Regions from separate parts of the Cellulomonas wangleii genome, predicted to be linked through region 2. Evidence: predicted binding sites of a transcription regulator. Region 2 holds the regulator's gene; each other region holds the start of a gene.
The links. Region 2 encodes HrcA, which represses chaperone genes, less so after heat shock. Its sites were predicted from a motif close to TTNGCACTCGNNNNNNNCGAGTGCNAA; they were not measured.

Region 1 (7,106 bases), 1.7 Mb from region 2:
CGTCGCCCTGCTCGGCCGCCACCCACGCGTACAGCGTGGTCTGCGGCGTCCAGGACACCCCGTCGCGCCGCCAGCCCCCGCCCGGTGCGAGGCCGCGCGCGGGGCGCAGCATCGACGTGACCGAGGCACGCCAGGCCGCCGCGGCGTCGTGCGGGGCGGTCGACCAGAAGGGCGTGAGGACGAAAGCGCTCGCGGCGTCGGGCACGCCCCGCGTGGCGTAGCGGCCGTACCCGGTCGCCCCGAACGCGTCGACCACCGCCCGCCGCGCGCCCTCGGCCGCCGCGGCGGCCTCGGCGGCCGGACCCGGGCGGCCGGCGGCCTCGAGGACCACCGCCGCCTGCTCGAGGCCCGCGACCAGGGGTGCGGCGGTCCCGAGCGTGACCTCGACCTCGGGGACCTCCCAGTAGTCCGGTGACGCCGGCGGCAGCCCGTCGGCCACGAGGGCGAGCGCGCGCCCGGCCGAGCGCTCCACCAGCGGGGCGAGCCGCTCGGCCGTGGCGGTGCGCCGGTCGGCCGGCGCCTCGGCCAGCACGAGCCCGGCCGCCCACATCGCCCAGCCGGTGCCGTCGGTCTGCAGGCCGCGGTCGTCGGGCGGGCCCGACCCGTCGGGCAGGTAGCGCGCCTCGAACGACCCGTCCGCCTCCTGCACGCGCGCCAGGAAGTCGAGGACGGCCAGTGCGTCCTCGAGGTGCCCGGTGCGGGCCAGGGCCACCGCCACGAACGACGAGTCGCGCGGCCACACGTACCGCCACTTCTCCGACCAGCCGGCCACGACGACGCCCTCGGCCACGGTCAGCGAGTGCAGGTCCAGCAGCGCCGCGCGGGCCAGCTCCTCGTACGGGCCCCCCGCACCGGGGACCTCGCCCGCCGCCACCCAGGTGCGCTGGGCGCCCGCCGCCTGCGTGGCCGCGCGCGGGCCCAGGGCTGCGGCGGTGGTGGGCGTCGCGCCGAGGGCACCCGCCAGGACGGCGGCCGCCGGGTCCGGCACGCGGGTGCCGGGCAGGAAGACGGCGAGGGCGTCGGCGGGGACCTCCGCCCGGGCGCCGTCCGGCAGCACCGAGACGGCCTGCTGGTAGAGCGCGATCCGGGCGTGGTCCGTGGCGGTCACGTCGACCGCGGTGCCGCCCACCCCGGCGCCGACCCCACCCACGGCACCCGATCCGGTGGTGTCCAGGCCGGTCGCGTCCACCGGCGGTCGCGCGGCTGACGGCGCGCCGGTACCCGCGGCGGCGAGCAGCGCGCCGACCAGCACGAGCACCGCGCAGGCGCGCAGGCGCCGGGCGCGGCTCACGACGGCGGCGTCGGGCACGACTGAACACTAGGGCTTCGCCCCGGGCGGATGTCCAGGTCCCACCAGCTGCTTGCACTCGGAGGGGGCGAGTGCTAACCATGGAGTTAGCACTCTCCAGGTGAGAGTGACAGAATCACACCCGGCCGTCAGGTGAGGGTCGTCGTGGGCGTGACGTGAGCGCCCGTGACGGTCCGTCCGTCGCGGGCACCGACCGGCCACCCACGAACCGGAAGAAGGATCACAGCCCCATGGCCAAGATCATCGCCTTCGACGAGGAGGCCCGGCGGAGCATGGAGCGCGGGCTCAACGTGCTCGCCGACACCGTCAAGGTCACCCTGGGCCCGAAGGGCCGCAACGTCGTGCTCGACAAGAAGTGGGGCGCGCCGACGATCACCAACGACGGCGTCTCCATCGCCAAGGAGATCGAGCTCGAGGAGCCGTTCGAGAAGATCGGCGCCGAGCTCGTCAAGGAGGTCGCGAAGAAGACGGACGACGTCGCCGGTGACGGCACGACGACCGCGACCGTCCTGGCCCAGGCGCTGGTGCGCGAGGGTCTGCGCAACGTCGCCGCCGGTGCCAACCCGATCGCCCTGAAGAAGGGCATCGAGAAGGCCGTCGAGGCCGTCACGGCGCAGCTGCTGCTGCAGGCCAAGGAGATCGAGACCAAGGAGGAGATCGCCGCCACGGCCGCCATCTCCGCCGGTGACCCCGCGATCGGCGAGCTCATCGCCGAGGCCCTCGACAAGGTGGGCAAGGAGGGCGTCATCACCGTCGAGGAGTCGAACGCCCTCGGCCTGGAGCTCGAGCTCACGGAGGGCATGCGCTTCGACAAGGGCTTCCTGTCGGCGTACTTCGTGACCGACCCGGAGCGCCAGGAGGCGGTCCTCGAGGACGCGTACGTCCTGCTCGTCGAGTCCAAGGTCTCGAACGTCAAGGACCTGCTGCCGCTGCTGGAGAAGGTCATCCAGGCCGGCAAGCCGCTGCTCATCGTGGCCGAGGACGTCGAGTCCGAGGCGCTGGCGACGCTCGTCGTCAACCGCATCCGCGGGATCTTCAAGTCCATCGCCGTCAAGGCGCCGGGCTTCGGCGACCGCCGCAAGGCGATGCTGCAGGACATGGCCGTCCTCACCGGTGGCCAGGTCGTCTCCGAGACCGTCGGCCTCAAGCTGGACCAGGTCGGCCTCGAGGTGCTCGGCACCGCGCGCAAGGTCGTCGTGACCAAGGACGAGACCACGATCGTCGAGGGTGGCGGCGACGCGACCCAGATCGCCGGTCGGGTCAACCAGATCCGCGCCGAGATCGAGAACTCGGACTCGGACTACGACCGCGAGAAGCTGCAGGAGCGCCTCGCCAAGCTCGCCGGCGGCGTGGCCGTCATCAAGGCGGGCGCGGCCACCGAGGTCGAGCTCAAGGAGCGCAAGCACCGCATCGAGGACGCCGTGCGCAACGCCAAGGCGGCCGTCGAGGAGGGCATCGTCGCCGGTGGTGGCGTGGCGCTCATCCAGGCCGGCAAGCTCGCGTTCGAGAAGCTCGAGCTCGAGGGTGACGAGGCGACCGGTGCCAACATCGTGCGCGTCGCGATCGAGGCCCCGCTCAAGCAGATCGCCATCAACGCCGGCCTCGAGGGCGGCGTCGTGGCGGAGCGTGTCCGCAACCTCCCGGCCGGCCAGGGCCTCAACGCCGCGACCGGCGTGTACGAGGACCTGCTCGCCGCGGGCGTCAACGACCCGGTGAAGGTCACGCGCTCCGCGCTGCAGAACGCGGCGTCGATCGCGGCCCTGTTCCTCACCACCGAGGCCGTCGTGGCCGACAAGCCGGAGAAGTCGGCTCCTGCCGGCCCCGGCGGTGGCGAGGACTTCGGCGGCGGTTTCTGATCCGCTGAGCACCACCTGAACGGTCCGACGGCCGGTCACCCCGATGGGGTGGCCGGCCGTCGGCGTTCGTGCCGGGCGCGCTCAGCGCTCGCCGGGTGCGGGCGGCGCGGCCGGGGGATCCCACGGCGACGCGCCGGGGGCCGGCGGGACCGGGCCGGCGGGGAAGGAGTCGTACGGCGAGGCCGGGGCGCCGTAGCCGGGGGCGGCGGGGGTGGTGTCGCCGTAGCCCGGGGCGGTGCCGCCGTAGGCCGGTGCGGGGGCGCCGTAGCCGGTGCCGTAGCCGTACGGGGCTGCGCCGGGGTAGCCGGCCGCGCCGCCGCCGGGCATCTCGCCGGTCGCCAGCGCGAGCCGTGCCTCGGCCTCGCGCAGCCGGCGCTCCACCGGCCACTCCGTGAAGGCGAACATGATGAGGAAGACGACGTTCGCGACCGGCACCAGCATCAGCAGCCCGTGCCAGATCGTCCACCCGGCCTTGCGGGCGACCCGCATGTACAGGTAGATGCCGAACAGCAGGAACGCGACGTACAGGGCGCCCACGAGGACGATCCCGACGACCTCCCCGGCGCCGGGGCCTGTGTCGTAGGTCGAGTAGTCGTACGTGCTGGCGTGCATGGATGCTCCTTCTCGGGCCTGGTGGGCGCGGGAAGGTTACCGTCCGGGCGGGTCGGGCTGCTGCCGCCGTCCGGGGTGCCGGGCGCCGCCGGACGGGACGGGGTCAGGCGGCCTGCGCGAGGCGGGTCGCGAGCGACAGGGCCTGGGGGAGCGCCTCGAGGTACGTACGGCCGACCTCGTAGGCGTCCAGCCCGGTGGCGGCGAGGGACTCGGTGTCGTTCTCCTCCTGCGCGAGCACGGCCGCGAGGACCTGGCCGTACCGGCCACCGTGGTTCTCCAGGGCGTCGGCCACGGCCGCGGAGACCCCTGTCCGCGCGACCACCTGCCCCACGGGCAGCCGGAGGTGGGCGGCGACGGCCGACAGCAGGCCGACCGTGTACGCGGTGTCGTCCCCGCCCAGCGCGCCGCACGCGTGCGCGCGGGTCAGCAGGAACCAGAGCGTCTCCATCGACGTGGGCGTCGTGCCCACCAGGGCGGCGGTCGCCAGGGCGGTGAGCCGGCGCGGTCCGACCATCATCACGGCGAGCTGCACCGAGTCCACCTTGTGGCGCACGCCGGAGGCGGACGAGTTCACCAGGTGCAGCACGCGGATCGACAGCTCGGGGTCGCTCTCGACCGTGCGGCTGTACGCCACCGGGTCCGGCTGGGGCTCCGACAGCTGCCGCAGCAGCTCGAAGCACTGGATCTCGCCGGCCCCGAAGGTCCGCCGCTCCTCCGGGGGCTGACGCTGCAGCACCAGCGGGCCCTGCAGCAGCTCGGCGCCCGCCTCCAGCGCCGCGGTCACGCGGGGGCGCGTCGTCGCCTTGTCGGCGACCACCACGGCGCCCGCCGCCGACGCGCGCTGCACCAGCTCGGTGAGCAGGTGGGGCGGCAGGGAGCTGTCGACCTTGACGAGGTGCGCGTACGGCAGCAGCGCGTCCTGCACCGGGTCGCCCGCGTAGTCGGCCAGCGAGACCCGCACGGCGGCGTCGGTGAGGGCGGCCAGACGCCCTGCGGCACCGGACGCGAGCTGGTGGTGGGCCGGCACCTCGAGGATCATCCCGTGGGGCAGGTCCAGCACGCCGGGCGCCGCGAGCAGCTCGTGGGTGGCGCGCACCACCAGCGGACGGGTGCCCGCGATGCGGGCCAGGTCCACCGTGCGCAGGACCGCGTCGACCAGGTGCTCGACCGACTCCTCGGCGACCTCCTGCCCGTCGGGACCGGCCACGACCCCGCGCACGGCGTACGCGAACACGCTGCGGTCCGGGTGCACGACGGCCTGGCGCTGGATCATCGCGCCTGCGCGCGTCACGGGTGCGCTGCTCACTCGTCATCCTCCTGGGGGGTGGACCACGTGGGCCCGGGGGCCGCCGCGCCTCGGTTCGTGCGGGCGGTACGGGGACCGCGTCAGCCGAGCGGGGCCCGGAGCGGGTGGTCGGAGTCGAGCACCACCTGGGCGACGCGGCCGTCGCGCGGGTGCACGACGAGCGGCGCGAGCAGGTTCGCGGTGGGGCGGTCGCGGTCGTCGTCGGCCGGGTGCACGACCGCCAGCAGGACCGGTGCCCCGTCCTGCTCGACGTCCAGACCGAGGGCGGCGAGCCCTCCGGCCGGCAGCTCGGGTGCGTAGTCGGGGAAGAAGGCGTGCGGCTCGACGGCGAACAGCCGGACGGCGGGGCCGTCGGACGGCTCCGAGCGCAGCGCGAACAGCACCCCCGTGCCGTCGAGCGGGTCCAGCGCGTACGCGTCGTGCCCCGGCAGGCCGGGCAGGCCGCCCGGGACGCGCAGCGTCGCCGGCACCTCCCGCGGCCCGGCGGGCGTGGTGACGGTGACCAGGGCCTCCTGCACGGCGGTCACCGCAGGAAGTCCATGAGCGACGGCTGCAGGACCTTGGCGGCCGCGCCGAGGGCGCCGCGGTAGGCGACCTCCTGGCTCTGGACCTGCAGGATCACCTCGGCCAGGTCGACGTCCTCGACGCCGGAGACCTGCTGGGTCAGGGTGAGCGACCGCGTCGCCAGCACGTCCTTGGCCTCGAGGACCTGGTTGTGCCGCGCGCCGACGGAGGCGACCTGCTCGAGCATCGCGGACACGTGGCCGTCGATGGCCGTGATCCCGGCGGTCATGTCGCTGTCGCCGGACCGGATCGCTGCCGCCAGCGCGTCCAGCGCAGCGAACGCCGACGTGGGACCGGTGCCGAAGACGGCGGAGCCGTCGGCGTCCACCCGCACGGTCGACTCCGAGCCGACCTGGCGGGTGACCGCGGCGCCGGTGCCGTGCCACGCGTAGCCGGGCGGCGTGGTGGTGGTGTCGGTGGTGAAGGCGGGCCCCGCGGTGGTGCCGGCGAAGACCTGGCGTCCGGAGTACGTGGTGTTGGCCTGCTGCAGCAGGGAGTCGCGCCGTGCCTCGACCTCGGCGGCCAGCGCCTCGCGGGCGTCGGGGCCGAGGGCGCCGGAGCCGGCGCGGACCGCGAGGTCACGCGCGCCGCGCATGATCGACAGCGACTGGGTCAGGGCCGTGTCCACCGTGGTGAGCCACGCGTCGCCGTCGGCGACGTTGCGCTGGTGCTGGGCGGTGGTGCGCTGCTCGGCGCGCAGCCGCAGCAGGTCGTGCGCGCCGGACGGGTCGTCCGACGGCACGGAGATCTTGGTGCCGCTGGACATCTGCGCCTGCAGCCGGGCGGCCGCGTGCAGGTTGGCCTGCAGGTTCGCCAGGGTCGAGCGCTGGACGGTCGCGTGCGTGATGCGGGTCATGACGTCACCTCCCCACGATGCCGGTGCGGTTGATCAGGGTGTCGAGCATCTCGTCGATCGCGGTGAGCACCCGGGCGGCGCCCTCGTAGGCCCGCTGGAACGCGAGCATGCTCACCGTCTCCTCGTCGAGGTCGACGCTGGCGCCGGCCAGCTGCTGCTGCTCGGCCGCGGCGAGCGCGGTGCCCGCGACGGTCGCGCGCGACACGGCGCCGGAGGTGCGCACACCCAGGTCGGCGACGGCGGAGCGCCACCGCGCGTCGGGGCCGTCGGCCGAGGCCCCCAGCGCGGCGATGCGGGTGGCGACCGAGCCGTCGTACGCACCCGCCCCGGCGGTGCCGGCGCCGATCTGCGCGCCGCTCGTCAGGGCGACGGTGAGGCCGAGCGCGGGCGGCTGCCCCGCGGTGACGGTGAAGAAGTCCCCGCCCGGTGCGCCGCCGGGGGTGACGGCGCCGCGGTGCAGCGCGTTCACCTGGTCGGCGATGGTGGTGGCGAGCGCGTCGTACCCGGCCGCGGCCTCGGTGAGCAGGCCGCCGCGGTCCGGCGGGGCCAGCACCGACAGCAGGCCGGCCACGCGCCCGCCCTCGAGCCCGGCGGGCTGGTCCG
Region 2 (7,106 bases):
TCCCACGCCCCCGCCGGTGGCACCGGGCCCGGCCGCGCAGGACGTGCCGCCCCCGCAGCCTCCGACACCGCCGCCGGGCGGGTACCCGCCGCCGGGGGCCGGCTCCCCGCCGTACCCGCCACCCGCCACCTCGTCCGGGCCCGGGAGCACCCCGCCCGCCGCGCCCTACGGCGCACCGTCGCCCTACGGCACCCCGCCGGCCCACGGCGCACCGCCGCCCTACGGCGCACCGCCGCCCTACGGCACGCCGGGTCAGCAGTCGCCGTACGGCCGGCCGTACGCGTCGCCGTCCGGTCCGGTCGACATCGGTGCCGGGTTCTCGTGGTCGTTCTCGAAGTTCGGGCAGAACTGGGCGGCCTTCGTGCTGGGTGGCCTGGTGTGGTTCGTCGTCATCGCGGTCGTCGCGGTGATCGGTGCAGCGATGGTCGGCGGCGTCGCCGCCGTCATCGGGTCCGGGGACGCACCCGGTGTGCTCGCGGGCATCGGTGGCTCCATCGGCATCACGATCTACGCCGCCCTGCTGCTGCTCCTGCTCGTCCTGTTCGGTGCGGCGTTCGTCAAGGCCGCACTCAAGGTCGCCGACGGCCGCCCGCTGTCGATCGGTGACCTGTTCGACACGTCGTCCGCGGGTCAGCTGCTGCTGTTCGCGCTCATCGCCTGTGCCGCCGGCGTCGTGGCGAGCGTCATCCCGTTCCTCGGTCAGGTCGCGCTGTTCGTCGCCGGGTTCTTCGTGTTCTACGCGGTGGTCGCGATCGTGGACCGCGGCGAGAGCGCGGTGCAGGCGATCCGCACGAGCGTGAACCTGCAGACGCGCGACCTCGGCACGGCGATCCTGGTGTACCTCGTCGTCGCGCTGGTCAGCTGGGTCGGCAGCCTGGTGTGCGGGATCGGTGTGCTGGTCTCGCTGCCGGTCGGCGCCCTGCTGACCGTGTACGCCTACCGTCGTCTGACCGACGGGCGTCTCGCGGCCTGAGCCGCACGCAAGACGCGGGGACCCCGTCCGCCGGGCGGACGGGGCCCCCGCGTCGTCGGCGTCAGGCGGTGACGAAGTCGATGAGCTCCTCGACGCGGCCCAGCAGGCTCGGCTCGAGGTCCGCGTACGAGCGCACCGAGCGCAGGATGCGCTGCCAGGCCCGCGCCACGTCCGCCTGGTCGTCCGCCGGCCACCCCAGCTCGCGCAGGATGCCGCGCTTCCACTCCGTGCCGCGCTCGATGGTCGGCCACGCGTCGAGCCCGACGCGCTCGGGGCGCACGGCCTGCCACACGTCGACGTACGGGTGCCCGAGCACCAGGACGGTCCCGGCGGGCGCGGCACGCAGGGCGTCGGCCGCGATGCGGCTCTCCTTGGAGCCGGGGACGAGGTGGTCGACGAGCACGCCGACGCGCCGGTCCGCGCTCGGGCGGAAGTCCCGCAGGGCGTCCGCGAGGTGGTCGACACCGTCGAGCAGCTCGACGACGACGCCTTCGACGCGCAGGTCGTCGCCCCAGACCTTCTCGACCAGCTCCGCGTCGTGCTTGCCCTCGACCCAGATGCGCGATCCGCGCGCCACGCGGGCCCGCGCGTCCGGCACGGCCACCGACCCCGACGCGGTGCGGGTGGGTCGCGCGGGTGCCCGCGAGGTCACCGGCGCCGTGAGCACCACCGGCTGGCCGTCGACCCAGAACCCGGGACCGAGCCGGAACGTCCGCGTGCGCCCGCGCCGGTCCTCGAGGACCACGACGTGCTGGCCCCCGGACTTCTCGACGCGGACGACGGCGCCGACCCATCCGGTCTCGACGTCCTCGACGACCAGACCGGGCTCGGCGGCCTGCTCGCGGGACGTGCGCGCGGGGCGGTGGTGGACGGGACGGGACGGGGAGCGGTCGCCCGACAGCACGTCGGAGCCGTAGCGGTCGTCGGTCACGCGGGCACTCTAGGAGGTCCCGGCGCGCCGCCGCGGCGGACGCGCGGGGACGGTGGCGGGGACGGTGCGGGGGACGCCACCCCGCCTCCTGGACGTGCGCGTAGAATTGGCACTCGGTACGGGCGAGTGCTACCCAGGACGCCGCGGTGCGGCGCCGCGGGGGCGCTCGAGGGCCACGGGGGCAGGAGGGAGCGACATGAGCATCAGCGAGGACCGGCGGCTGGACGTGCTGCGCGCCATCGTCGAGGACTACGTCGCGACCCGTGAGCCCGTGGGCTCGCGCGCCCTGGCGGAGCGCCACGCGCTCGGCGTCTCGCCGGCCACCATCCGCAACGACATGGCCGCGCTCGAGGAGGCCGGGCTCATCGTCCAGCCGCACACGTCGGCCGGTCGCGTGCCCACCGACCTGGGCTACCGCGAGTTCGTCGACCGCCTGTCGGGCGTGCGTCCCCTGTCCGCCGCGGAGAAGCGGGCGATCGGCACGCTGCTCGAGGAGGCGGTGGACCTCGACGACGTCATCGACCGTGCGGTGCGGCTCATCGCCCAGCTGACGCACCAGGTGGCGATCGTGCAGTACCCGTCGCTGCGCCGCTCGGCGCTGCGGCACGTCGAGCTCGTCCCTGTCGGTGAGCGTCACCTGCTCGTCGTCATCATCACCACGACGGGTCGCGTCGAGCAGCGCACCCTGGAGCTCACCACCGACCTCGACGAGGCCGTCGTGGCGCGGCTGCGCGTGCGGTTGAACGTCGTCGCCGCGGGCCTGCGCCTCGCCGAGCTGGACGGCGCTCTCGAGGCTCTCGCCGCCGAGTTCACGTCGGGCGGCGAGGACCTCGCCCGCTCGGTCGTCGCGGTCGTGGCCGAGACCCTCGCGCAGGAGCGGGAGGAGCGGGTCGTGGTCGCGGGTGCGTCGCACCTGGCCCGCAGCGCCAACGCCGACTTCCCGCACACCATCGGACCCGTCCTCGAGGCCCTCGAGGAGCAGGTCGTGCTGCTGCGCCTGCTGTCCGAGATGGCGGAGGACTCCGGCGGCGTCGCGGTGCGGATCGGCCGCGAGACCCAGCACGAGGGGCTGGCCGAGACCAGCATCGTCACCAGCGGGTACGGCGGCGACGGGTCGTCCGTCGCCGTGCTCGGGGCCGTCGGCCCGCTGCGCATGGACTACCCCCAGACCATGGCGGCGGTCCGTGCCGTCGCCCGGTACCTCACCCGGATCCTTGCGGGCTGACCGGTACGCCCCGCGGACGCGCCGCCGGGCGCGCCGCGCGCGCGGCCGGGCACGCCACCCACGAGCAGGAAGCGAGCAGCACGCCACGTGACCGACTACTACGAGATCCTCGGCCTGCCGCGCGACGCGACGCCCGAGCAGATCAAGAAGGCCTACCGCCGGCTCGCCCGTGAGCTGCACCCCGACGTGGCGGGCACCGACCCCGCGTCCGAGGAGCGGTTCAAGGACGTGTCGCGCGCCTACGACGTGCTGGGCAACCCGGAGAAGCGTCGCGCCTACGACATGGGCGCCGACCCCGCGTCCCCGGGCGGTGGCATGGGCGGCGGCTTCGGGTTCCAGGACATCTTCGAGACGTTCTTCGGCGCCGCCGCGGGCGGTGCTCCGCGCGGCCCGGTGGCGCGTGCCCGGCGCGGGCAGGACGCCCTGGTGCGCCTCGACCTGGACCTGGCCGAGACCGCGTTCGGCGTCCACCGCGAGGTGCAGGTGGACACGGCGGTGCTGTGCCCCACGTGCGGTGGCACCTGCTGCCGGCCCGGCACCTCGCCGCGCACCTGCGAGGTCTGCGGCGGGCGCGGGTCCGTGCAGCGGGTGGCACGCTCGTTCCTCGGGCAGGTCATGACGACGCAGCCCTGCGCGGCCTGCCACGGGTTCGGCACGGTCATCCCCGAGCCGTGCACCGAGTGCGCCGGCGAGGGCCGCGTGCGGTCCCGGCGGACGCTGTCGGTGGACGTGCCCGCGGGCGTCGACACCGGCACGCGCATCAAGCTGACCGGTCAGGGTGAGGTCGGCCCGGCCGGCGGTCCGGCGGGCGACGTGTACCTCGAGGTCCGCGAGCGCAAGCACGACACGTTCGTGCGACGCGGCGACGACCTGCACGCGACGCTCCAGGTGCCCATGACCGCGGCCGCGCTCGGCACGGTCCTGTCGATGGAGACCCTCGACGGGCCGCAGGAGGTCGACCTGCGCCCGGGCACGCAGCCGGGGGAGGTCGTCACGCTGCGCGGGCTGGGGATCGGGCACCTGCACGTGGGCGGCCGCGGGGACCTGCACGTGCACGTGGAGGTCCAGGTGCCCACCCCCGCCGACGACGAGCAGGCCGAGCTGCTGCGTCGTCTCGCCGTGCTGCGCGGCGAGGAGCGCCCCGAGGCACGCTTCGCCGCGGCCAACCCCGGGATGTTCGCCAAGCTGCGCGACAAGCTCGCGGGCCGGTGAGCGCGCCGGTCTTCGTCGTCGAGCCCGGCCGGCTCGCCGACGTGCGGCCCGGAGGGGAGTACCTCCTGGACGGCACGGAGGGCCGGCACGCCGGCGTCGTGCAGCGCCGCGGACCGGGGGAGCGCGTCGACGTGGTCGACTGCGCCGGCGTCCGGCTCGTCGGCCGGGTGCGGACCGCCGGCCCCGAGGGGGTGCGCGTGGACGTCGAGGACGTCGTCGTCGAGCCCGAGCCCGTCCCGCGGCTGGTGCTCGTGCAGGCTCTGGCCAAGGGCGATCGTGACGAGATGGCCGTCGAGGCGGCCACCGAGGTCGGGGTCGACGGGGTCGTGCCCTGGCAGGCCGAGCGCTCCGTGGTGATCTGGCGGGGCGAGCGCGCGCAGAAGAGCCGCGCTCGCTGGGTCGGGACGGCGCGCGCGGCGACGAAGCAGTCCCGGCGCGCCCGCATGCCCGTGGTCGAGGAGGCCCTCGACCACCGCGGGCTCGTCGCGCGCGTCGCGTCGACCGTCGCGGCCGGCGGGACGGCCGTCGTCCTCCACGAGTCCGCCACGACACCGCTGCACGGCGTCCCGACGCCCGCCGGGGGCGAGGTGCTGGTCGTCGTCGGCCCCGAGGGCGGCATCAGCGACCGCGAGCTGGAGGCCCTCACCGGGGCAGGCGCCGTGGCCTGCCGGCTGGGCCCGCACGTGCTGCGGACGTCCACGGCCGGCCCCGTGGCCCTGGCGATGCTCGCGGACCGGCTCGGCCGCTGGGGCTGACGGCTCCGGCAGGTGCTGGTCCGCCGTCCCGTGCAGGAGGGGACGTGGGGGCGGCGGCGCGCGACGGGGAGAGAGGTGCCGCCGCCCCCACGGGTCCGGTGTGTCAGCGCGAGTCGCTGCCCTCGTGCTCGATCGCCGCGCGGCCGGCCTCGAGCCGGGCGATCGGCACCCGGAACGGCGAGCAGGACACGTAGTCCAGGCCCACGGCGTCGAAGAACCGGATGGACTCCGGGTCGCCGCCGTGCTCGCCGCACACGCCCAGGGTCAGGTCGGGCCGGGTCGCACGTCCGCGCTCGACCGCGATCTGCACGAGCTGTCCGACGCCCTTGACGTCGAGCGTCTCGAACGGCGACACCGACAGGACGCCGTTCGCGGTGTACTGCGCGAAGAACGCACCCTCCACGTCGTCGCGGCTGAAGCCCCACGTCGTCTGCGTGAGGTCGTTGGTGCCGAACGAGAAGAACTGCGCCTGCGCCGCGATGCGGTCCGCGGTCAGCGCCGCCCGCGGCAGCTCGATCATGCACCCGACCGGCAGGTCGACGGTCACGCCCTGCTCGGCGCTGACCTCCGCCATGATCGCCACGGCGCGCTCGCGGACCAGGCGCAGCTCCTGCACCGAGCCCACCAGCGGGACCATGATCTCGGCGTGCGGGTCGCCGCCGGCGGCCAGCCGGGCCGCCACCGCCTCGGCCACCGCGCGGATCTGCAGGTCGAACAGCCCGGGGATGACCAGCCCCAGCCGGACACCGCGCAGACCGAGCATCGGGTTCGCCTCGTGCATGCGGCGCACCGCGGCGAGCAGCGTGACGTCGTGCTCGTCGACCTCGCCGCGCTCGGCCTGCAGCGCGACCTTGACCGACAGGTCGGTGAGGTCCGGGAGGAACTCGTGCAGCGGGGGGTCGATGAGCCGGATCGTCGTCGGCAGCCCGTCCATGGCGGCGAGGATGTCCGTGAAGTCCTGGCGCTGCAGCGGCAGCAGGGCGTCGAGCGCCGCCTGCCGCTCGGTGTCGTCGTCCGCGAGCACGACCCGCTCGACGAGCACACGGCGCTCGCCGAGGAACATGTGCTCGGTGCGGCACAGGCCGATGCCCTGCGCACCCAGGTGCCGGGCGCGTGCGGCGTCCTCCGCCGTGTCGGCGTTGGCGTGCACGTGCAGCCGGCGGCTCGCGTCGGCGTGCCGCAGGATCCGGTCGACGGCCCGCACCAGCTCGCGGGTCTCGTCGTCGGGTGCCTCGGCCAGCGCGACGTCCAGACCGTCCTCGAGGTAGCGCTGCACGGGCGAGGGGACCACCGGGACGTCGCCCAGGACGACGTCGCCGCTCGTGCCGTCGATCGCGATGACGTCGCCCTCGTGGACGGTGTGCCCGCGCGCCGTCATGGTGCGGGCCTCGGAGTCGATGACCAGCTCCTCGGCACCGACCACGCAGGTGCGGCCCATGCCGCGCGCCACGACGGCCGCGTGCGACGTCTTGCCGCCGCGCGCCGTGAGCACCCCGACCGCGGCGATCATGCCGCCGAGGTCGTCGGGGTTGGTCTCGCGGCGCACGAGGATGACGTCCTTGCCGTCGGCCGCCCACTGCGCCGCCGTGGCCGGGTCGAACACGGCCATGCCGACCGCAGCGCCCGGCGACGCCGCCATGCCCCGCGTCAGCAGCACGCGGTCGGAGTCGTCGTCCACCGGGGCGAACTGCGGGAACTGCAGCTGCGAGAGCTGGGCGCCCGTCACGCGGGACAGGGCCTCGTCCATCGTGATGAGGTGCTCGTCGACCAGCTGGCACGCGATGCGGAACGCCGCGGGTGCGGTGCGCTTGCCCACGCGGGTCTGCAGCATCCACAGCTTGCCGCGCTCGATCGTGAACTCGATGTCGCACAGGTCGCGGTAGTGGGTCTCGAGCCGGCGCATCGCCTGCAGCAGCTCGGCGTGCGCCGCGGGGTCGACCTCCTCGAGGTCCGCGAGCGACAGGGTGTTGCGGATGCCCGCGACCACGTCCTCGCCCTGGGCGTTGACGA
Region 3 (7,106 bases), 1.7 Mb from region 2:
CTGCCGGCGCTGCCGACGACGACCATCGGCTCGTTCCCGCAGACCCCCGAGATCCGCAAGGCGCGCGCCGCCTTCGGCAAGGGCGAGCTGACGGCGGGGCAGTACGAGGACGAGATGAAGGCGGAGATCCGCCGCGTCGTCGAGCTGCAGGAGCGCATCGGCCTGGACGTGCTGGTGCACGGTGAGCCCGAGCGCAACGACATGGTCCAGTACTTCGCCGAGAACCTCGACGGGTTCGCCGTCACGCAGAACGGCTGGGTCCAGTCGTACGGGTCGCGGTGCACGCGTCCGTCGATCCTGTGGGGCGACGTGTCGCGGCCCGCGCCCATCACGGTGGCGTGGGCGCAGTACGCGCAGTCCCTCACGGCCAAGCCGATGAAGGGCATGCTCACCGGCCCGGTGACGATCCTGGCGTGGTCGTTCGTCCGCGACGACCAGCCGCTCGGTGACACCGCGAACCAGGTCGCCCTGGCGCTGCGCGACGAGATCGCCGACCTCGAGGCCGCCGGCATCGCGGTCGTGCAGGTCGACGAGCCCGCGCTGCGCGAGCTGCTCCCCCTGCGCGAGAAGGACCACGCCGCGTACCTCGACTGGTCGGTCCGCTCGTTCCGTCTCTCGACGGCGGGCGTGCGCCCGGACACCCAGATCCACACGCACCTGTGCTACTCGGAGTTCGGCGAGATCATGGACGCGATCGACGGCCTCGACGCCGACGTGACCAGCATCGAGGCCGCGCGCTCGAAGATGGAGATCCTCGGCGACATCGCCGCGGCCGGGTACCCGCGCGCCGTGGGCCCGGGTGTCTACGACATCCACTCGCCGCGCGTCCCCTCGGAGGCGGAGGTCACCGAGCTGCTCACCGAGGCGGTCCGCACCATCGCCGTCGACCAGCTCTGGGTCAACCCGGACTGCGGCCTCAAGACCCGCCGCTACGAGGAGGTCACCCCCTCCCTCGAGCACCTGGTCGCCGCCACCCGCACGGTGCGCGCCACGCTCTGACGCCCCCGGCACGACCCGAGGCCCCGGCCGCCACCCGGCGACCGGGGCCTCGCCGTCGCTCCGGGGCCCGCGCGAGGGCGCTCCAGCCCTCCCCCGCCCGGCGCGGCGGGCGGGCCACCCCGCGGCAGCCCTACCCTGCGGGCATGGGTTCACCGTTCGACGTCACCGTCGCCGACCTGCGGCGGCGCACCTCGCTGAAGTGGCACACCTACCCCGACGACGTCCTGCCCGCGTTCGTCGCCGAGATGGACGTCCTCCCGCTCGACGCGGTCGTGGACGCCACCACCGCCGCGGTGGCGGCAGGTGACACCGGCTACGAACCGGGCCCGAACAGCCCTCGGGGCGTGGCGTACGCCGAGGCGTTCGCCGAGTTCGCCGCGCGGCAGCACGGCTGGGACGTCCCCGTGGAGCGCACCCGCATGGTGCCGGACGTGATGATCGGTGCGGCGGAGGTGCTCGCCGTGGTCACGGCGCCCGGCGACGGCGTCGTCGTGAACCCGCCCGTGTACCCGCCGTTCCGCGCATTCGTCGAGCACGCCGGCCGGCGCGTGGTCGACGCACCGCTCACGCCCGCCGGTCGTCTCGACCTCGACGCCCTCGACCGGGCGTTCCGCGACGCGCGCGCGTACCTGCTGTGCCACCCGCACAACCCGACCGGCACGCTCCACTCCGCCGACGAGCTGCGGGGCGTCGGCGAGCTCGCGACCCGCCACGGCGTGCGCGTGGTGGCCGACGAGATCCACGCCCCGCTGGTCGTGGGCGACGAGCCGTTCGTGCCGACGACCACCGTGATCCCGGACGCGATCGCGCTGCACTCGGCGTCCAAGGCGTTCAACCTGGCGGGCCTCAAGACGGCGCTGGCGATCCCCGGCCCCGCGGCGGACGACCTGCGCCGCCTGCCGGAGATCGTCGGCCACGGTGTCAGCCACGTCGCGTCGATCGCTCACCAGGCGGCCTACCGCCGGGGCGACGCCTGGCTCGCGGACGTGCTCGCCGCCGTGCGGAGCAACGGGGACCTCGTCGCCGCGACGCTCGCCGACCGGCTGCCGCAGGCGCGGTGGCACCGCCCGGCCGCGACGTACTTCGCCTGGCTGGACCTGCGGGAGGTGCCGGCCGTCGCGTCGACCGGGGCCGATCCGGCACGCCTCCTGCTGGAGCGCGGGCGCCTGGCCGTGAACGCGGGGCCGACGTTCGGACCCGGCGGCGAGGGTCACGTCCGTCTGAACCTCGCGACGTCCACCGGGATCCTGACGGAGGCCCTCGACCGTCTCACGACGACGCTCGCCGCTCCGCGCTGACCCATCCCGCGCGCCGCGCTGACCCATCCCGCGCGCCGCGCTGACCCATCCCGCGCGCCGCGCTGACCCATCCCGCGCGCCGCGCGACGTCGCCCCCGCAGCAGCGGACGGCCGGCCTCCCAGGGGTGCTCAACCACCCTCCGACAGGAAAGGGCTGGATCGCTCCCGGAGCGATCCAGCCCTGGTACCCGGGCGCTCGGAGCGCCGGTCAGTCGGCGGAGCCGGCCTCGATGGGCGTCGTGCCGGTGCCGTGCTGGACCTCGATGCGGCGCGGCTTGGCCTCCTCGGCCACGGGGACCGTGAGGGTCAGCACGCCGTCGGCGTAGGTGGCGTTGATGCGGTCGAGCGCCAGGCCGCGGCCCACCGTGAGCTGCCGCGCGTACTGGCCGACGGGGCGCTCCTTGGCGAGCCACTGGACGTCGTGCTCGGGGCGGGCGCTGCGCTGGGCACGGATGGTCAGGGTGCGGTCGTCCACGCTCACGTCGACGGTGCCGGGGTCGACGCCCGGCAGGTCGACGTTCAGGACGTAGTGGTCGCCGTCGCGGTACAGGTCCATCGGCATCGTGGCCGACGCGCGGTCGGACGCCAGCACCTGTGCGAGCACGCGGTCCATCTCCTGGAACGGGTCGAAACGAGTAGCCACGGCCCATCACCTCCTCGACGTGGGGACCGGACCTCCCGGTGCCCCGGTGCTCCCGGCGGGCTCGGCCGCCGGCTGGCTACACCTCAAGAATTAGCACTCGGGGGTCGAGAGTGCCAACCGTTCAGGAGGCCGATTTCGCTCACGGCGAACAGGCCGAGCGGCGGCCGGCTCGGCCGTCGCACGACGGCGAGTCCGCGTTCAGCGGGCAGGGCGTCCGCGGCTCAGGCGGAGCGGTCCACGGAGCGCGCGTCCTTGGCGAACCCGGCGACGAACTCGAGCAGCCCTTCGACGATCGGGACGTCCGCGTCCAGCCACGGCACGTCGAGCCACTGCCCGGTGGGCAGCCAGCGCAGCTGGTCGTGCTCGACGACCGGCTCGGGCTCGCCCTCCACGACCTCGGCGAACCACAGGCGCATGACGTACTGGTCGGACAGCCGCCACACCCCGCCGTCGGGGCCGAGCAGCTCGACGCCGAGGCCCACGCGCACGCCGAGCTCCTCACGGAGCTCGCGGTGCAGGGCCTCCTCGGGCGTCTCACCCGGCTCCACCTTGCCGCCGGGGAACTCCCACCGGCCGGCGAGGCTGGCGGGGGTGGCACGACGCGCGGCGAGCAGCAGACGCGGGTCGTCGAGGTCGTCGACGACGGCTGCCGCCACGACCAGCACAGGAGTCATGGCACGAGTCTGCCAGCCGCGCATCACAGCAGGGTCACGAGGGACGGACGGCAGTCCGCCCGCACCGGTGCGGTGGACGATCCGCGGCCGGACGTCGCGGAGGCGTCATGGCGACGTGGGCCCGCGAGTCACAGCGTCGTCATGGGTGCGCACCCTCGCAGGTCACAACCCTGTGAGGAGGACGTGCACCCGCTGTGCGTCGTCCTGTCGGGACGACGGACCCCCGTCCGGCAAGGCCGTCACGGCGGCGTGACGCCGCCCGCCGCGGCCGCGTCACGACGGTGTGGCGTGGCGGGTGCGGGTCGTCACGTACGGCCGGGGAAGTCCGCCCGGGCGGGACGAGCGGTGGGCGGAGCGCTGCCGAGGCAGACCCTCCGGCCCTGGGCGTGCGGGTCAGCGGATGCCGTGGGCCTCGGCCCACGCGACGGCCTCGGCACGCGTGGACGCGCCGATCTTGCGGTAGACGCTGCGCACCTGGGACTTGACGGTGTTACGGGTGACGAACAGCCGCGTCGCGATCTCCTCGAGCGTGACGTCCTCGGCGAGCTCCGCCAGCACGACCCGCTCGCGGCGGGTCAGCGTGTGGGCCGCCGTCGTGTGCAAGGTCACGCTCGTGTCCAGCATGGTCATGATGTCCTCCGGTGGGCGGCGGGCCCGGACTCTCCGGACCCGCGTCGGCTGCGTACCGGATGAGAGCGACATGCGTCGTGGGTATGACGCGGAATCGGCCGTTCTCCTCGAATCACCGTGAGATCCCCCCCGCGGTGCCGATAGCTGCACCTGACATGACGACTCTCGGAACCCCCTGATACGTCACGAGTGAAGGCCGTCGTTCAGCACTGTGCGTCACATCACCCGTTCGGGCAAGCACCCGGACGCATGGCGGGACGCCGATGATGTCCCCCGGACGGCGCAGTCCTGGGTAGCACCACCTACCCCATTCCGTCAGGGGTTCATCGCGCGGTACTGGTCCGCGGTCAGCAGCGCACCCGCGGACGTCATGTCGACGCGCAGCAGCCACCCGGCGCCGTAGGGGTCGGCGTTGACCAGCGAGGGGTCGTCGACGACCGCCTGGTTGACCTCGGCCACCGTGCCCGACACCGGGGAGAACAGCTCGGAGACGGACTTGGTCGACTCGATCTCCCCGATCACCGACCCCGCCTCCACCGTGTCGCCGACCGCGGGCAGCTCGACGAAGACGATGTCCCCCAGCGCCTCGGCCGCGACGGAGGTGATGCCGACGGTCACGGGCGACGAGTCGTCGACCCACTCGTGCTCGGCGGTGTACTGCAGCGTGGTGGGCAGCTCGGCGGCCATGGGGGCTCCTGTCGGGTCGGGCGGTGGCGGGACGGCGTGGTGGGCGGCAGGTCGGGCCGCGGTCACCGAGGACGACGGTAGAAGGGCAGCGGCACGACGCGCACCGGTTCGCGCCGACCGCGCACGTCGACCGCGAGCTCGGTGCCCTCGGCACTCACCTCGGGGGTCACGTACGCCATGGCGACGGGGTGGCCGAGCGTGGGCGACGGCGCCCCGGAGGTCACGGTCCCGACGACGGGTGCGTCCGGCTGCGTCGACGCGTGCACGGCGTACCCGTGCCGGGCGGCGCGTCGACCCAGCCCCTGCAGCCCGACGAGGACGCGTGCGGGCGCGCTGTGGGCCCGCGCGGCGAGGGCGTCGCGGCCGACGAACGGCACGGGCTCACCGTCCGCGTCGACCTTGTCGAGCCGGACGACGCGACCCAGGCCGGCGTCGTGCGGGGTGGTGGTGCGGTCCAGCTCGTGGCCGTACAGGGGCATGCCGGCCTCGAGCCGCAGGGAGTCGCGCGCCGAGAGGCCGGCCGGGACCAGCCCGTGGTCGGCCCCGGCGGTCAGCAGCGCCCGCCACAGGGCGGGGGCGCCGGCGGCGTCGACGAAGAACTCGAACCCGTCCTCCCCGGTGTACCCGGTGCGGGCCACGAGCACGGGGCGCCCCTCGAACCGCATCGGGAGGCAGGCGTAGTAGCGCAGGGTCGCAGGGGTGACGTCCGCGGGGCCGTCCGGGTCCGGCGTGAGACCGGGCACCGCCTCCACGACGGACAGCGCGTGCGGTCCCTGCACCGCGACCAGCCCCGTCGCGGCGGAGCGGTCCTCGACCCGCACGTCGAGGCCCGTCCCGGCGGCCCGCTCGCGCAGCTCGGCGAGCACCACGTCGTGGTTGGAGGCGTTGGCGACGACGAGGTACGTGTGCTCACCCGTCCGGTAGACGACCAGGTCGTCGATCACCCCGCCGTCCTCCTGGACGACCATCGTGTAGCGCGCGCCGAGCACCCGCAGGCCGCTCAGGTTCCCGACGAGGGCGCGGTCGAGGAACGCGCCGGCCTCCGGGCCCGCGACCTCGATCTCGCCCATGTGGGACAGGTCGAACAGCCCGGCGGCCGTGCGCACGGCCGTGTGCTCGGCCAGGTCGGAGGTGTACCGCAGCGGCATCTGCCAGCCCGCGAACGCGGTGAGGGCGGCCCCGAGGGCCACGTGCTCGTCGTGCAGGGGCGAGTGCTGCTCGGTCATCGGGGCTCCGGTCGCGGTGGAGGGCTGCGGGGACTGGCCGGTCGTGCTCATCGGACGTCGTCCGCGTACGCCTCGACGGGCGGGCACGAGCACACGAGGTGACGGTCTCCGCGGGCGCCGTCGATGCGGCGCACGGGCGGCCAGTACTTGTCGGTGCGCAGCGACGCGACGGGGTACGCGGCCTGCTCGCGGCCGTACGGGTGCTCCCAGACGTCCGCCGCGACCGACGCGGCGGTGTGCGGCGCCTGGCGCAGCGGCGAGTCGGCGAGCGGCCAGCGCCCCTCGGCGACCGCCTCGATCTCGCCGCGGATCGCGACCATCGCGTCGACGAACCGGTCGAGCTCGGTCAGGTCCTCGCTCTCGGTGGGCTCGACCATGAGCGTGCCGGGCACGGGGAACGACAGCGTCGGGGCGTGGAAGCCGTAGTCCATGAGCCGCTTGGCGACGTCCTCGGCGGTCACGCCCGTGGCCTTGGTGAGCGGGCGCAGGTCGAGGATGCACTCGTGCGCGACGAGCCCGCCGGGGCCGGCGTACAGCACCGGGTAGTGCTCCCGCAGGCGCGTGGCCAGGTAGTTCGCCGCGAGCACGGCGGTCTCCGTGGCGCGCCGCAGCCCGTCGGGGCCCATGAGCGCGACGTACGCCCACGAGATCGGCAGGATGCCGGCGGAGCCCCACGGGGCGGCCGCGACGGGCGCGACGACCGACCCGGCGGCACGCTCCCCCCGCACCCCGGCGCCCGGCGTCGGGTCGCCGGGCAGGTACGGCGCCAGGTGCGCGGCCACCGCGACCGGCCCCACGCCCGGACCGCCGCCGCCGTGCGGGATGCAGAAGGTCTTGTGCAGGTTGAGGTGCGAGACGTCGCCCCCGAGCTCGGCCGGTCGGGCCAGCCCGACCAGCGCGTTGAGGTTGGCGCCGTCGATGTAGACCTGCCCGCCCGCGGCGTGCACCA

Region 1: a site for HrcA is predicted at 1,361-1,387, ahead of groL (chaperonin GroEL). Genes of this name have one in related genera too.
Region 3: a site for HrcA is predicted at 3,031-3,057, ahead of KG103_RS00480 (Hsp20/alpha crystallin family protein). Genes of this name have one in related genera too.

What each region holds. Positions count from the first base shown of each region.
Region 1 is NZ_CP074405.1:723,601-730,706, forward strand. It holds gene KG103_RS03540 (glycoside hydrolase family 15 protein) at 1-1,309, opposite strand, end outside; gene groL (chaperonin GroEL) at 1,540-3,165, shown strand; gene KG103_RS03550 (hypothetical protein) at 3,247-3,777, opposite strand; gene KG103_RS03555 (EAL and HDOD domain-containing protein) at 3,881-5,083, opposite strand; gene KG103_RS03560 (flagellar assembly protein FliW) at 5,164-5,610, opposite strand; gene flgL (flagellar hook-associated protein FlgL) at 5,607-6,503, opposite strand; gene flgK (flagellar hook-associated protein FlgK) at 6,508-7,106, opposite strand, start outside.
Region 2 is NZ_CP074405.1:2,446,772-2,453,877, reverse strand. It holds gene KG103_RS11300 (DUF2189 domain-containing protein) at 1-973, shown strand, start outside; gene KG103_RS11295 (DUF3097 domain-containing protein) at 1,035-1,904, opposite strand; gene hrcA (heat-inducible transcriptional repressor HrcA) at 2,107-3,129, shown strand; gene dnaJ (molecular chaperone DnaJ) at 3,217-4,341, shown strand; gene KG103_RS11280 (16S rRNA (uracil(1498)-N(3))-methyltransferase) at 4,338-5,096, shown strand; gene ppdK (pyruvate, phosphate dikinase) at 5,200-7,106, opposite strand, start outside.
Region 3 is NZ_CP074405.1:102,127-109,232, reverse strand. It holds gene metE (5-methyltetrahydropteroyltriglutamate--homocysteine S-methyltransferase) at 1-999, shown strand, start outside; gene KG103_RS00485 (MalY/PatB family protein) at 1,143-2,297, shown strand; gene KG103_RS00480 (Hsp20/alpha crystallin family protein) at 2,506-2,940, opposite strand; gene KG103_RS00475 ((deoxy)nucleoside triphosphate pyrophosphohydrolase) at 3,162-3,614, opposite strand; gene KG103_RS00470 (helix-turn-helix domain-containing protein) at 4,008-4,244, opposite strand; gene gcvH (glycine cleavage system protein GcvH) at 4,560-4,931, opposite strand; gene gcvT (glycine cleavage system aminomethyltransferase GcvT) at 4,994-6,157, opposite strand; gene gcvP (aminomethyl-transferring glycine dehydrogenase) at 6,205-7,106, opposite strand, start outside.